Linked DNA regions of Rhodopseudomonas palustris. The protein of the gene in region 1 interacts with the protein of each later gene in a pairwise test. Links are inferred from orthologs where the notes say so. Each region holds a gene or a part of one and is shown on either strand. Other genes may lie near its edges.

What was found.
Region 2: the proteins of cysK (region 1) and cysE interact in binary tests that used the Escherichia coli proteins (3 or more experiments, as listed by UniProt). The link is inferred for Rhodopseudomonas palustris from one-to-one orthologs.

The regions. Positions count from the first base shown.
Region 1 is NZ_CP019966.1:611,404-619,171, forward strand. The notes cover bases 2,292-5,195. They hold cysK (cysteine synthase A), read left to right. Parts: upstream 2,292-3,196; coding sequence 3,197-4,195; downstream 4,196-5,195. Other genes in these bases: RPPS3_RS02895 (HNH endonuclease), read right to left, coding at 2,358-2,915; RPPS3_RS02905 (phosphoribosylaminoimidazolesuccinocarboxamide synthase), read right to left, coding at 4,259-5,176. Outside these bases: RPPS3_RS02875 (dicarboxylate/amino acid:cation symporter), read left to right, coding at 1-80; RPPS3_RS02880 (bifunctional allantoicase/(S)-ureidoglycine aminohydrolase), read left to right, coding at 119-958; RPPS3_RS02885 (ureidoglycolate lyase), read left to right, coding at 955-1,467; RPPS3_RS02890 (class I SAM-dependent methyltransferase), read right to left, coding at 1,622-2,242; RPPS3_RS02910 (pirin family protein), read right to left, coding at 5,247-6,164; RPPS3_RS02915 (malonyl-CoA decarboxylase), read right to left, coding at 6,312-7,733.
Region 2 is NZ_CP019966.1:3,770,021-3,777,636, forward strand. The notes cover bases 1,889-4,640. They hold cysE (serine O-acetyltransferase), read right to left. Parts: upstream 3,803-4,640; coding sequence 2,975-3,802; downstream 1,889-2,974. Other genes in these bases: RPPS3_RS17600 (hypothetical protein), read left to right, coding at 1,889-2,573; RPPS3_RS17605 (DUF3126 family protein), read right to left, coding at 2,588-2,806; RPPS3_RS17615 (alpha/beta fold hydrolase), read right to left, coding at 4,017-4,640. In the rest of the region: RPPS3_RS17580 (porin), read left to right, coding at 1-134; RPPS3_RS17585 (hypothetical protein), read left to right, coding at 354-545; RPPS3_RS24655 (hypothetical protein), read left to right, coding at 556-723; RPPS3_RS17590 (gamma carbonic anhydrase family protein), read right to left, coding at 755-1,285; RPPS3_RS17595 (DUF6949 family protein), read right to left, coding at 1,344-1,676; more of RPPS3_RS17600, read left to right, coding at 1,863-1,888; more of RPPS3_RS17615, read right to left, coding at 4,641-4,772; RPPS3_RS17620 (hypothetical protein), read right to left, coding at 4,941-6,089; RPPS3_RS17625 (zinc-finger domain-containing protein), read left to right, coding at 6,295-6,540; RPPS3_RS17630 (FAD-dependent monooxygenase), read left to right, coding at 6,559-7,616.

The DNA.
Region 1 (7,768 bases):
CAAAACGCGTGCTGAACGGCGAGGTCACCACCGACACCGCCGCAATCCTCGACGCGCCGATCGCCGAAGCCTCTGCCTGACCGCCCAGCCTGATACCAAGAAACGCAGGGAGACCGCGATGAACGCCCCGATCTACAACCCGGCTTGCGGCGGGCTGCCGCCGCAGAGCACGCTGCACACCGGCCGCGCGGTGTTCACCGAGGCCTATGCGGTGATCCCGCACGGCGTGATGAGCGATATCGTCACCAGCCTGCTGCCCGGCTGGACCAATACCCGCGTCTGGATTCTGGCGCGGCCGCTGTCCGGTTTCGCCGAGACCTTCGCGCAATATCTGGTGGAGGTCGCGCCCGGCGGCGGCAGCGACCATCCGGAGCCGGATCCGCAGGGCGAAGGCGTCGTCTTCGTGGTCGGCGGCGCGCCGAGCCTCGAGCTCGGCGGCAAGTGCCACGCGCTGCGCCCCGGCAGCTACGCCTATCTGCCGCCCGGCTGCGGCTGGCGGTTGCATAACGCTGGCTCCGAGCCGGCGCGCTTCCACTGGATTCGCAAGGCCTACGAACCTGTCCATGGTCTTGCTGCGCCGGATGCCTTCGTCACCCATGAGCCCGAGATCGAGCCCGCCGGCATGACCGGCACCGGCGGCACCTGGGCGACGACGCGGTTCGTTTCCCCGGAGGATCTGCGCCACGACATGCACGTCAACATCGTCACGTTGCAGGCCGGCGCCTCGATTCCGTTCGAGGAAACCCATGTGATGGAGCACGGGCTGTTCGTGCTCGAAGGCAAGGCGGTGTATCGGCTCAACCGCGACTGGGTCGAAGTCGAGGCCGGCGACTTCATGTGGCTGCGCGCGTTCTGCCCGCAGGCCTGCTACGCCGGCGGTCCCGGCCGCTTCCGCTATCTGCTGTACAAGGACGTCAACCGTCACCCGGCGCTCGGCCGCCGCGGGCTCGGACGATGACTGCGACCGCGCGAAAAATCGTGGCGCAGCCGCTGACGGCGGCGGCGTTCGCGCCGTTCGGGCAGGTGATCGATACGGCGCAGGCCTCTTCGCGTCCGATGAATGCCGGCATGGCAAGGCGCTTCCACGACCTCGCCGAGATCGAGGTGATCGGCGACGGCGCGCGCGTGGTGGTCGGCTTGGTCGAGGCGCAGCCTTACGCGATGCCGCTCTGGCTCAACCTGGTCGAGCGCCATCCGCTCGGCGCCCAGGCGTTCGTGCCGCTGAACACCGCGCCGTTTCTGGTGGTGGTCTGCCCGGATGAAGCCGGCAAGCCCGGCGCGCCGCAGGCCTTCGTCACCGCCCCGCATCAGGGCATCTGCTACGCCCGCAACATCTGGCACAGCGTGCTGACGCCGTTCGGCGCCGCGCAGGATTTCGTGGTGATCGACCGCAGCGGGCCGGGCGTGAATCTGGAAGAGCACGTGTTCGACGAACCGTGGATCGTGCACCTGCCGACCTGCCATTGACGCTGCGGCTCTGCAACGAGCCGCGCCGGACGTCACGTCGCTGGCGGCTAGCGTATGTCTGGCTTCGACAGAATCAGGACTGCGCTTCTGAGCGGTCGTTAGCTTGCAGAACCGCATGGTTCGAGACGGCGCTTCGATCTGACGCGGAACTGCTCTACGGCCGCTCAAACGTGATGCTGTAGCCGAACGCGTTGCCGGTGCAGCGCAGCTCCCGAAATCCCGCAGCCGAAACCCGCTCGCGCACGCGGCGGCGGGAGACGTAGTGCGGATCGAACACGCTCTCGGCGACCAGTAGTCGGCCGCCGGGGCGCAGCATGCGATGCACCGACGGAAAGATTTCGGGGCCGCGCGGAAATTCGCCGAGTGCCATCACCATCACGGCGGCATCGAGCGAGCCCGCCGCGACGGCTGCTTGCCGCACGTCGGCGCGGAGCGGGCGGATGTTGGTCAGCGCTTCGGCCTCAGCCTTGGCGGCCACCTTCGCCAGCATGCCGTCCTGAATGTCGAGCGCGGTCACTTGGCCGCCTGGTCCGACAGCGCGCGCCAGCGGAAGCGTCACCCGTCCGGGGCCGCAGCCGATGTCGATCGCATGGTCGCCCGACCGCAGCTGTAATTGAGCCACGACCTGTTCGGAGCGCGTGGCGCGCGCCAGCGGGTTCTCCATCTCCACCAGCCAGGCGATCTCCGACGGGCAAGGCAGCACCGTCCGCCTGGACGCCATCCGCCAGCCCACCCAGAGGGCCAGCAGCACCAGCAGAACAAGAAAACCCGACATCACCGATCCGTTCGCACGCGCATTCGAACGCAGCAGTGCAGCCTGCGGGAGGCGGTGTAAAGCGGGCAGGGCAGGTGTGATGACGGGGGGCGACGAGATGACGTCCGGCCGAGGGCTACGGATCCAGCTCGGTGTCCCAGTACAAGTAATCGAGCCAGCTCTCGTGCAGATAGTTCGGCGGGAACAGTCGGCCGTTGCGATGGAGCTGATGCACCGTCGGGGCGAATGCGGTCTGGCGCGGAAACATCTTGGCCTGTTCGGGCGTCAGATTGCCCTTGCGCAAGTTGCACGGCGAGCAGGCGGCGACGACGTTTTCCCAGGTGGTCTGGCCGCCCTTGGAGCGCGGGATGATGTGATCGAAGGTGAGATCTTCGGGGGCGCCGCAATACTGGCAGACGAACCGATCGCGCAGGAACACGTTGAACCGGGTGAAGGCCGGATGCGTGGTCGGTTTGACGAAGGATTTCAGAGAGACGACGCTGGGAAGCCGAAACTCGTGGTTCGGACTATGCACCGCGCGGTCGTAATGGGCGACAATATTGACGCGATCAAGGAACACCGCTTTGACCGCGTCCTGCCACGACCAAAGCGACAACGGATAGTAGCTGAGCGGCCGGAAGTCCGCGTTGAGCACCAGCACCGGCCAACCGCCATGTGAGACATGCGCGTTCAAGAAACGCTCCTGACCCCCGTCGATCGACGCTGCGAAGCAGCATGCGAAGGCATACTACAGTCAGCGTGACGGGCTTGTGAAGGGCGATGCAGAAATGTCTCTCCCGCAGGGCGGGATTTCAGCCCAAGCTGGAGCGCATAAGCAGCAGACGTATTCCAGAAACCCGTCGCTTTAGAGGTGTTTGTTCCATTTTTACCCGCCGCGTTGACGGGGCCGCGGCGGCCTAGCAGATTGCCCAGTGACAGTTCCCGTAAATCCGCCAACCTAAGTGAGGAGGCGTCATGTCCAGCGCAGCAACCGCATCGATCAAAGCCGTCGCAGAAGCACCCGCCCACCGTCCCGGCCGCGGCCGGGTGTACGAGTCGATCGCCGATGCTTACGGCGATACGCCGCTGGTACGTCTGAACCGGCTGCCGCAGCAGCACGGCGTCAACGCGACCATCTATGCCAAGCTCGAGTACTTCAATCCGGCGAGCAGCGTGAAGGATCGTATCGGTGCGGCGATGATCGCGGCGCTGGAGCAGGAAGGTATCATCAAGCCCGACACCGTGCTGATCGAGCCGACCTCCGGTAACACCGGTATTGCGTTGGCGTTTGTGGCGGCCGCCAAGGGCTACCGGCTGAAGTTGGTGATGCCGGAATCGATGTCGATCGAGCGCCGCAAGATGCTGGCGTTCCTCGGCGCCGAACTGGTGCTGACCGAAGCCGCCAAGGGCATGAAGGGGGCGGTCGCCAAGGCCGAAGAACTGGTGGCGGCGACCCCGAACGCGGTGATGCCGCAGCAGTTCAAGAACCTCGCCAACCCGGCGGTGCATCGCCGCACCACCGCGGAAGAGATCTGGAACGACACCGACGGCGCGGTCGATATCTTCGTGGCCGGCGTCGGCACCGGCGGCACCGTCTCGGGCGTCGGCCAGGTGCTGAAGCCGCGCAAGGCGTCGCTGAAGGTGGTGGCGGTCGAGCCGGAAGAAAGCCCGGTGCTGTCGGGCGGCGCGCCCGGCCCGCACAAGATCCAGGGCATCGGCGCCGGCTTCGTGCCGGACATCCTCGATCGCTCGGTGATCGACGAGGTGGTCAAGATCCCAAGCGCCACCGCGATCGAAACCTCGCGCGCGCTGGCGCGCCACGAGGGTATCCCGGGCGGCATTTCGTCGGGCGCGGCGATCGCCGCCGCGATTGAGCTCGGCAAGCGGCCGGAAAACGCCGGCAAGACCATCGTGGCGATCGTTCCGTCGTTCTCGGAACGCTATTTGTCGACGGTGCTGTTCGAAGGCGTGTGATCGAAAGAGTGTAGATGCTGATGCCGGATGGCGGGTGTGCCCGCGATCCGGCGCAGCGCTGACTTAAGTCACCACCAGATCGGCGCCGGTGAGCCGGCGGTAGGCGTCGAGATAGCGCTTCGAGGTCGCCTCGACGATCTCGGCGGGCAGCTTCGGTGGCGGCGCTTCGCCGTTCCAGCGGCCGGCGCGGCGTTCGGCATCGAGATAATCGCGCAGCGGCTGCTTATCGAACGACGGCTGCGACCGGCCCGGCGCGTAGGTATCGGCCGCCCAGAACCGCGAACTATCCGGCGTCATCACCTCGTCGATCAGGATGATGCGGCCGTCCTTGTCACGGCCGAACTCGAACTTGGTATCGGCGATGATGATGCCCTGCTCGCGGGCGACCTGTTCGCCCTGGGTGTAGATCGCGCGCGTCATGCTCTCGAGCGTGTAGGCGGCCTCGTCGCCGATGATCTCGCGCATCCGCGCGATGGTGATGTTCTCGTCGTGACCGGTCTCGGCCTTGGTGGCCGGCGAGAAGATCGGCGGCTCCAGCCGCTCGCTCTCCTTCAGCCCTTCGGCCAGTTTCTCGCCCGCCAGCGTGCCGGAGGCGGCGTACTCCTTCCAGGCCGAGCCGGTGATGTAGCCGCGGATCACGCATTCGATCGGGAACACGGTGGTGCGCCGGCACAGCATGGTGCGGCCGGCCAGCGCCGCGCGATGGCCCTGCAGCGCCGGGACCGCGGCGATGATCTCGTCGATATCGGCGCTGATCATGTGATGCGGCACCACGCCGCCGAGCTGGCCGAACCAGAACGCGCTCACCTGGGTCAAGACCGCGCCCTTCATCGGAATGGTCTCGCCCATCACGACGTCGAAGGCGCTGATCCGGTCGGTGGTGACGAGCAGCAGCCGGTCGTCGTCGACGGCATAGATGTCGCGCACCTTGCCGCGGCCGATCTTGGTCAGCGGCAGGTCGCTCGAGAGCATCGTGGTCATGGGCGGTGTTCCAGGCAGAGACGGCCACCGGAGCAACCGGCGGCGGGGATCGTTTCGGGCCCGCAGTCTATCATTCCGGCAGCGGAATGAACTCGCTCTCGTTCGGGACTGCGGCGAAACGGCCGGTTTTCCAGTCCTGTTTGGCTTGTTCGATGCGCTCTTTGCTGGACGAGACGAAATTCCACCAGATGTGGCGCGGCCCCTCCAGCGCATCGCCGCCGAGGAACATCATCCGCGTGTCCGTCTTTGCCCGGACAGTGATGCGGTCGCCAGGGCAGAAAATCAGCAGTGTCGGGCCGACGTGGCGCTCGCCGGCGATCTCGACCTCGCCGTCGACCACATAGATCGCCCGCTCCTCGTGGTCGGGGTCGAGCGGCACCGCGGTGCCGGCCTTGGCGTTGACCTCGACATAGAACCACGGCGACACCATCGTCACCGGCGAGGCCTTGCCGAACGCCGAGCCGGCGATCACCCGGGCGGTGAAGCCGGTGTCCTGCACCATCGGCAGCGTCGCTGCGGCGAAATGCTGGAAGCTCGGTGCGATCTCTTCGGCAGCCTGCGGCAGCGCGATCCAGCTCTGCAGGCCGAGCATCGACTGGCCGTCGCGCCGTTCCACGTCGGGCGTCCGCTCGGAATGCGCGATGCCGCGGCCGGCGGTCATCAGGTTCATCGCGCCGGGCGCGATCTCCTGGATGTTGCCCTCGCTGTCGCGGTGCATGATCTTGCCGTCGAACAGATAGGTGACGGTGGCGAGCCCGATATGCGGATGCGGCCGGACGTCCATGCCCTTGCCGGCGATGAACTGCACCGGCCCGAAATGATCGAAGAAGATGAACGGGCCGACCATCTGGCGCTTGCCGTGCGGCAGCGCGCGGCGCACCGCGAAGCCGTCGCCGAGATCTCGGGTGCGCGGCACGATGATCAATTCCAGCGCATCGCAGGTGGTCGGATCGCCGAGCACCGGATCGTTGGTGGGCATCCAGCTCATCGGATCACTCCCAAGTTGTCTTCGTCATTGCGAGCGAAGCGAAGCAATCCAGGAACCGAGTGGATCGAGGTGGATTGCTTCGGCGCGTCGCTCCTCGCAATGACGATGTGAGGCCCGTGTAAGATGCGGCAGGCATGCCGTCGTTTATCATGCCGTCGGCGCGGGCTGCGGGGCGCTGGCGGTCTTCGCGTTGCCCTTGCGCGGCTCGCTGGTCACCGGCTTGGTCGGCACCAGCTTGCGCACCGCGGACGCTGCGGCGATCTGGCCGCGTTCGAACAGCGCCTCGTGGTTGGCCTCGATGTCGCCGAGCGCATATAGGTAGTTGACCATCAGCCCGTGCGACTGCCGCATCCCGTTCGGCGACCGATCGCCGAGGAAGTTCAGCCGGTCGAGCCGCGCGCCGTTGCCGAGGTGGAAGCGCGCCACCGGATCGAGCGGCCGGCCGTTCGGCCCCTTGGCCTGCAGGAAGTAAGCGGCGGCGAGCTGCAGCACGATCGGCTTCAGCCGGTCGGCGGTGTCGGCATCGTCGAACCAGTTTGGCGTATCCAGCGCTTCGAGCGCGGTGCGCGCGGAAGCATCGAGCAGCGTGGAGTCCGGATTGTCGCGCTCGCGCTTCAGCCACTTCGCAAAGCCCGGCACCGGCGACAGCGTCACGAACGTCTGCACGTTCGGCAGCTCGCGCTTGATCTCCTCGACTACCTGCTTGATCAGGAAGTTGCCGAACGAAATACCGGCAAGGCCCTGCTGGGTGTTGGAGATCGAATAGAACACCGCGGTGGTGGCGTCGCTGGCGGCGATCGGCTCCCTCTCGAGATCGAGCAGCGGCGCGATCGCGGCCGGGCTGTCCTTGGTCAGCGCGACCTCGACGAAGATCAGCGGCTCGTCGACCAGCCGCGGATGGAAGAAGCCGTAGCAGCGCCGGTCCGGCGGGGCCAGCCGCGCGCGCAGATCGTCCCAGTCGTGGATGGTGTGGACCTGCTCGTAGCGGATGATCTTTTCCAAGATGTTGGCCGGTGTCGTCCAGTCGATCCGCTGCAGCACCAGAAACCCCCGATTGAACCACGACGTGAACAGATGCACGAAGTCGTCGTCGACGTGACGCAGCTGCGGATGCGCGGCGATGCGGGCCAGCACCGCCTCGCGCATCTTCACCAGCGCGGCGGTGCCGCCCGGCGCGTGATTGAGACGGCGGATCAGTTCCTGCCGGCGCGGCTCGGCGGCGCGGAGCAATTCGCCGGTCGCTTCGGCGGAGGCGTCGGCGCGAAACGCTTCGATCGCGGCGTTGAGTTCGGCGAGGTCGGGCCCGAACTGTTCGGCGAGCGCGTCGAGAAACGCCAGCTTGTCCTCGTCGTCAGCAGCCTCGTAGCCGGCGAGCAGTGACGCAGCGAGCGCGACGCCGGATGCTTCACCGCGCCGCGACAGCAGCGTCTCGCCAAGCGCGATCAGTTCGTCACCGGACATCGGCTGTGAGCTGGTCAGCCCGAACAGGCTGCGGCCGCGCTCGGTGAGGCTGTTGAACAGGCCGCCGAGAAACTCCGAAGCGCGGTCTGCGGTGGTGGCTATCGGCATCAGCTTCATCCCCAGGCTTGCGACATCGTCGCTTC
Region 2 (7,616 bases), 3.2 Mb from region 1 along the record:
ACACTTTCCTTGATCAGAAGAGCACCGGCACCATCACCCCAGGCGCGGTTAGTAACGCCAAGCCGGCGGTGGCGTATGAACTCAAGGATCAGGGAACGTGGACTGGCGCGTTCCGCGTCCAGCGCACCTTCTAAGCTAACACGAAAGGAACTTGTAAACCTCCAAGGAACCTCCGGCGATGCCCCGCCGGAGGTTTTCCTTTTTTGGAGGTCTTAATCCAGCGCGTCGAGCTTGCTCCGCGTTTGGATAACCTCATCAAGTCTTACCCGGCCTGCTAACGAATCCCGGACGCCGTCCCTTTGTCTTCCGGAACGTTTTCTTGCCTTGGAACTTGTCGTCGCGGAGACTACGCGATGCGCAAGCTGATCGGCTTTGACGACGACACGCTCGACAAACTTACACAGCTCGGCCGCGATCGGATGGCGACACTCCAAGAGCTCGCCGACGAGGCGTTCGCCGACCTTCTGAAGAAGCACGGCGTGCCGATCGACTTGAAGGATGCGCTGCGCAAGAGCGTAGCGCCGGCTCTGCATCGCAAACATTAAGGAGCAGCCGATGTCCGCCGACCCGGATCCGTTCACGCTGGGCGAACGCGCAGCGCGCCAGAGCATTCCCGCCGAATCCAATCCCTATCACGAGGGCAGCGAAGAACACGCGCTGTGGGCGGCCGGTCATGAGCGCGTCGCGACCGCAATCGAAGCGAACGAGTCCGAAGGAACCTGACGGAAGCCGGCCGCGAGGGCCGCGGCTCTGCTCACCCGATCTTCTTAAGCCCCTTGGCGTAGCGCTGGCCGTTGGCGACATAAAAGCCAGCGCCTGCCAGCATCGCTAGGACCTGTTCGGGGGAAAGCGTCCGCGCGACCTTGGCCGGCGCCCCGAGAATCAGAGAGTTCTCTGGAAACGACTTGCCTTCAGTGACCACAGCGCCTGCCCCGACAACGCAGCCACGCGCCAGCTTGGCGCCATTCATCACGATCGCACCCATCCCGATCAAAACGCTGTCCCCGATGGTGCAGCCGTGCAGGATGACGTTGTGGCCGATGGTGCAGCCTTTGCCGACCTTGAGCGGAAACCCCGGATCGGTGTGGCAAGTCGTGCCGTCCTGAATGTTGGAGCCCTCGCCGATCTCGATCCATTCGTTGTCGCCGCGCAGAACGGCGCCAAACCAGACCGAGACCGAACTACCGAGGCGAACTTTGCCGACCACCGAGGCGCTGTCAGCGATGAAGTAATTTCCATCTGCCGGAAGATCAGGCCGCTGCCCGTCAAGTTCGTAGATCGCCATCGCTGTCTCCTGTCGTCCGCTCCGTCATGACAATGCAGCGGCCTCGACGCAATGGTTTTCAGGTGAACACTCCGAGAGCCTGCAACGCCATCACAACCACGGTTCCTGACATCAGGCTCCAGAACCCAGCCAGCAGAGTCGCCAGCATCACGAATTGCGCACGCCGGAGATCGGAGGTGCGCGGCCCGGTCAGCGTGTTGCGCATGATGATAAACGGCGCTGCGAACATCAGAAACGGAAGTGCCGCAAAGCTCTGCGGGACCACGCCCTGTTGCAGCAGACTGAAGCCGGCGGGGCGCTGCGCCATCGCCTGATAGGCGCTGGTCAGCGCGCCGGCGACGGCAAAGCCGATCAGAAGCGAGAACAGATTGTTGAGCGCATCGGGCGACATCAGCTTCCCAGCTCGATGGGTAGGCTGAAGGTGTCGCAAAAATCGACGACGGGCGCCACGACAGCCTTAAGAAAAGGTTAACGCGCCGAAGAAGAATTACTCACGTGCGCCGCACAATCCCGTTCGGGACCGATTCGCCGCGTGGCATAGTCCAACTGATTCGTGGTGTCGGATGTCTGCGTTGTCATGACTTTGGTATCGTCGCTTCCGGGCCGTCCGCGCGATTCCCGCGCCCGGCGCAATCATTCCCGCGTCCCGTTGATGATCGGCGGTGCGATCGGCGCGGCCTCGATTGCGGCTGTTGCCTATCTGCTGTGGCCGACTTGGCACGTGCAGACGGTCGGTGATCCGGATCGCACCCCGGTGACGATTGGTGACACGCTGTTCAATGTGCCGACCAAGGCATTTCGGGTGAAGTATCAACGCCGCTCCGGGCCGCAGGAGCGCGTCGACCTCGCGTTCCTGTATCCGTCACTGCTGCCGCCAGAGCGCGCTACGCATAAGACGGCAGAGGAAATCGCCGAATTTCAGCCGATTGATCGGATTTTCGTCTCGATCGCCGCACACCAGGACACGCTGGCGCCTGAGACACGGCTGCGCACGATCTATCCCCGCTATCTCGCGCCGGTCGCTCCGCAGACCACGGATGGGCTGACAATGCGCCCGTTCCTGGAAGGCTCACCTTACGCGAACGAGGATCTGTTCGTAGCTACGGAGCAGCCTGAACTGGCCGCGCGCTGCACGCGAGATCGGCAAACGCCGGGAATGTGCCTCAGCGAAATGCGGATCGAAGGCGCCGACCTCACCTTCAGGTTTCCGCGACAATGGCTGACCGAGTGGCGGAACGTCGCGCAAGCGATCTCGCAGCTCGCCGCGCAGATGCATGTGCGCGGCTGAGGCGATAGATCCGGTTACTCGACGTCGGCCAGGTCGTCTTCCAGGATCGCCATCTGGAACTGGAACGAGCGATCGTCGTCTTCGTCGTCGACGAACAGCACGCCGATGAACTCCTCGCCGATATAGACCTCGGCCGAATCTTCCTTCTTCGGGCGCGGCACCACGCGGATTTTCGGATTGCCGAACACCCGCTTGAGATAGGCATCGAGTTTTCTGACTTCCTGAACGTCCACGGTAATCTCCAATTCATCTGGGCGATGGCTGACGCAGCGCCGACGGTATTCGTTTCGTCGCGCGACCGGCCATGGCCGGGGTCGCCGTCAGTACTTTCTCACGGCCGCTGCCGCAACCCCTCGCGGCGAGTTGCGAACCGCAATCGAGGCCGATGGCAATTCGACCGATCAGAGACCAATCGCGTTGATCATCTGATCCATGGTGCGTGACGGCTCGGCGCAGCCGGCCTCCCCCACCACCTTGGCCGGCACACCGGCGACGGTCATGTTGTGCGGCACCGACTTCAGCACCACCGACCCCGCGGCGATGCGCGCGCAGTGTCCGACTTCGATGTTGCCGAGAATCTTGGCGCCGGCGCCGATCATCACGCCGCGCCGGATCTTCGGATGGCGATCCTCGTGCTCCTTGCCGGTGCCGCCGAGCGTGACGCCGTGCAGGATCGAAACGTCGTCGTCGATCACTGCGGTTTCACCGACCACCAGACCGGTGGCATGATCCAGGAAGATGCCGCGGCCGATCTTCGCTGCCGGATTGATGTCGGTCTGAAACACCGCCGACGCCCGGCTCTGCAGATACAGCGCGAAATCCTTGCGCCCCTTGCCGAACAGCCAGTGCGCCAAACGATGCGTCTGAATGGCGTGGAAGCCCTTGTAGTACAGCAGCGGATCGATGAAGCGCGACGTCGCCGGATCGCGATCGAACACCGCCACCATATCGGCACGAAACGCGTTGCCGATGTCCGGCTGATCGCGCAGGGCGTCTTCGTAAGTCTGACGGATCAGATCACCGGACAGCGCCGCATGATCGAGCCGCTCGGCGACGCGATGCACCACCGCGTCTTCCAGACGATCATGATGCAGCACGCTCGCAAAGATGAAGGAGGCCAATTCGGGCTCGCGCCGAACGATGTCTTCGGCTTCGCTCCGCACCCGCTCCCAGATCGGATCGAGCGCCGTCACGTTCGCACTCTGCGGATTGATCTGATGCATCACCATGCCGGCTCTCTCGATCGGTCGTTCAGAACACTATACCACGCCAGCCGCGGCGCTGTCGCGGCGACTGTCGAAGCCGGCTCGGCACGTGCCAAGAATCGTTAAACCCTTGAAGCCAGCCGATATTCCGAGAGCCAGCGCCATCATCGCGAACCCCTCACCTTTTCAAAGTGGGCGGCTGCGGCGACGGAATCAAGGCCGGACCGGCGGGGCGCCGTCACGGGCGCCGCGCCAGGAAATCCACCACGCCTTCCTTGTAAACCCTGTCGCCGACCGCGCGCATGTGGTCGCGGCGCGGGATATCCAGCACTTCCGAGCCCGGAATGATGTCGCCGAGGTCGTGTGCCGAGCCGGCGACGTCGTCGTCTGTGCCGACCGCGATCAGCACCGGGACGGCGATCTGCGCGGCGTCCTCGCGGCTCATCAGTCCGCGCGATCCGCGCATACAAGCGGCGAGCGCTTTGCGATCGGAACGGGTCTGATCCGCGAAGGCGCGAAAGGTGCGACCAACCGGATCGGTGACATCGTCGAGCGCGTCGGCCTCGAGCGCGTGCGCGACGTTTTCACCGGGACGCCCTTCGTTGCTGAGGAGCCCCATGCCGAGACCGCCGAGCACGAGCGAGCGGACCCGCTGCTCCTGCCACCGAGCGAGATTGGCGCCGATCCGCGCGCCCATCGAATAGCCCATGACGTCGGCGCGCGCGATGCTAAGATGATCCATCAGGGCCACCGCGTCGGAGGCCATCGCCTCGAGCGTGTAGTCGTTCGGATCGTACAGCTTGCTGGACTCGCCGTGACCGCGATTGTCGATCGCGATGACCCGGCGCCCGGCGCGCTTCAATTCCGACAGCCAGGACGGATACACCCAGTTGACGTTCTTGTTCGATGCGAAGCCGTGAATGAGCAAAATGGGCTCGCCCTCGCCTTCGTCGAGGTAAGCGATGTTGACTCCGGCGTGATCAAAGCTCGGCATCAGGTATCCGTCGTTGATAATGGGAATAAGCGTGGAGGATTACTTCGTCAGGCCCGGGGGCGGGCGCAGCCGAGCCACACGATCCGCCGCGTCGGCGAACCAGCATGGCCACGATCCGCGTAAGCGTAACGAACAGCATCGAACTCTATCATTCCTGCACCGCTCGCACTATGCCTCGGCCGTGGCAGATGCCGCGCCGAGGGACGGCTGCGGCTGTCTGGTTGCGGCAAGCGCGCGTTTGGCCGCCTTACGTTTGCGGCGATCGAGCCAGCGTTGCGTCAGCCGCTCGGTGCCGGCCTTCAGCGAGGTAACGAAGCCGATCAGCATCATCAGCGCACTGAAGATCCACGAGGCGAAATTCCACAGGCCGGTCGTGAGCAGCAAAGCGCCACGCCCGAGCAGCTTGATGATCGCACGAGTCTGACCACCTTTCGCTTCGGCAAGTTTCGCGGCCCGCGCCACATCCTTCGGATTTTCGGCAACCTTAAGCGCATCGAACGCGCCGCGCGTGCCGGCCTTCTCGCCGATCCTGCCGACATCCTTGGCGAACCGCATCAAACCGCCGGCTTTCTCGGTGCGGACTGCAGCCTTCACCGCATCGAGCGTCTGCGCCGGGCGAAGCAGCGACGCATCAGCGACGGCACGTTGCAGCGCCGGCGCATCGACCACTTCGCGAGCCGAACGACCGGCCCATTTCGCAAGGCCCTCGCTGATACGTCCGACCTTGCGCGCATCCTTCACCAGGGTCAGCCCGGCCCGCGCCGGCGCCGCTGCGCCGACGCTGACATAAGTCGCAGCGGTCACTGCAATGCCCGCGGCCGCGAGCCCGAGCACCAGATGATCAGCAGCCTCCCCGGTCGCCAGATGTTTGCCCTCGCGGATCACGTCGCGGATATCGCCGAACACGAACAGATCGCCCGTGATCGTGCCGGACAGCCCTGCGAGATCGTCGGCCTGGCCGGTGACGAGACCGGTCGCGAACCGTGTCGCCACCTGCGCAGGCGCACGATCCGCAGCGACCGCATCATCGACGCGCCGTGTCAGTTCGTCAGCCAACGCGACCCGATGCGCGCTGGCCAGTTCGACCAGGCTGCGCGCGAGATCAGCATCACCCGCGGCGAGTGCAGCCTCGATCTGTCGCGGGATCATGCCCTGATCTCGCCACAAAGCCTCCGCGATCTGCAGATCCGACAAGCTCGCCGGATCATCCTGAGCGGCGATCAGTTTGGCACTGTACCGGGCGTGCGGCCATGCGGCGACCAGCGCCACAGCGCTGATTGCAAGGCAGAACTTCGCCACGCCGAGTTGTAGCCGCATCCGGTCCTCGTGTTTCTCCCTAGGAGATGGTGCGTCATCACTTCGACACAACCGATCAGACGAAAGGAGGGCTTCTCCCACACCACGGGATTGTGTCGAATTTCACCGGGCAATCTCTATCCGGCCGCTCTAGGAATCAGGCAGCGGCGCCGGTATGGTGCGCTGCACTGTTAGTTGCCCTCCGCTGTCAGCAAAGGTGAGCTGAATGTCCGACCACGTGGTTCCCCACTTCCAGAACGATGCCGGCGTTGCGACGATCGAAATCGGTTCGCGGGAATTTATGTGCGTCGGCGCCGCCCCTCCGTTCGATCATCCGCACGTGTTTCTCGACCTCGGTAACGACAACGAGATCATCTGCCCATATTGCTCGACGCTGTATCGCTACGCGGCCGATCTGAAGCCGGGCGAAGCCCGCCCGCCGGAATGCGTGCTGAAGGACAAGGTCGCCTGATCGGACGCTGACCGCAACGTGGCGGTCTCCCGAACCATTATCGTCGCGGGAGCCGGAATTGGCGGCCTGACCGCCGCATTGGCGCTGGCCGCCAAGGGGTTCCGAGTCATCGTACTGGAGCGCACCGAACGCCTCGACGAAGTCGGCGCCGGTCTGCAGCTCTCTCCCAACGCCTCCCGAATTCTGGTCGAGCTCGGCCTGCAGCCGCGGCTCGACGCCTGCGCGGTGGTGCCCGACGCTGTCACCGCGATCAACGCCCGCTCTGGCCGCGCCATCGTCCGGATGCCGATCGGCGACGTCGCCGTCCGCAACGGCGCGCCCTACTGGGTGGTGCATCGCGCCGACCTGCAGGCCGCGCTGGCCGCCAAGGTCGCCGCCCATCCCTCGATCGACCTCCGACTCGGCTGCGCCGTCGAGGACGTCGCGCCCCATGCCAACGGTGTCACCGTGTCGGCCGGCGGCGGTCAGGAACCGGCGCTAGCGCTGGTCGGGGCCGACGGCATCTGGTCGGCCGTCCGCGGGGTGGCGTTTCCGAAGATCCAACCGCTGTTTTCCGGGCTGATCGCCTGGCGAGGCACGATTCCGGCCGAGGCGATGCCGGATGGGGAGAGGCTTCGCGGAGTGCAGCTTTGGCTGGGGCCGGAGGCGCATCTGGTGGTGTACCCGATCTCAGGAGGGCGCCGGATCAATTTGGTGGCGGTGGTCAATGGCTCATGGAACCAGCGCGGCTGGAGCGCGCGCGGCGAACCCACTGAGATTGTTGCGCGTTTCGCGCATTGGGCGGGCGCCGCCAAGGCGCTGATCGGAACCGTCGAAAACTGGACGCGCTGGGCGCTGTTCGCGATGCCGGACGGCGGAGCGTGGAACCAGGGCCAGATCGCCCTGTTGGGCGATGCCTCCCACGGCATGCTGCCATTCGCCGCCCAGGGCGCCGGCATGGCGATCGAGGACGCCGCCGTGCTGTCCGCCGGTCTCGCCGCTAGCCATGGCGAGGGCCGCGGCGGCACCGCCGCGGAGGTTGCGACCACTCTGCAGCGCTACGCGGCGCTGCGCCGGCCCCGGGTCAAACGGGTGCA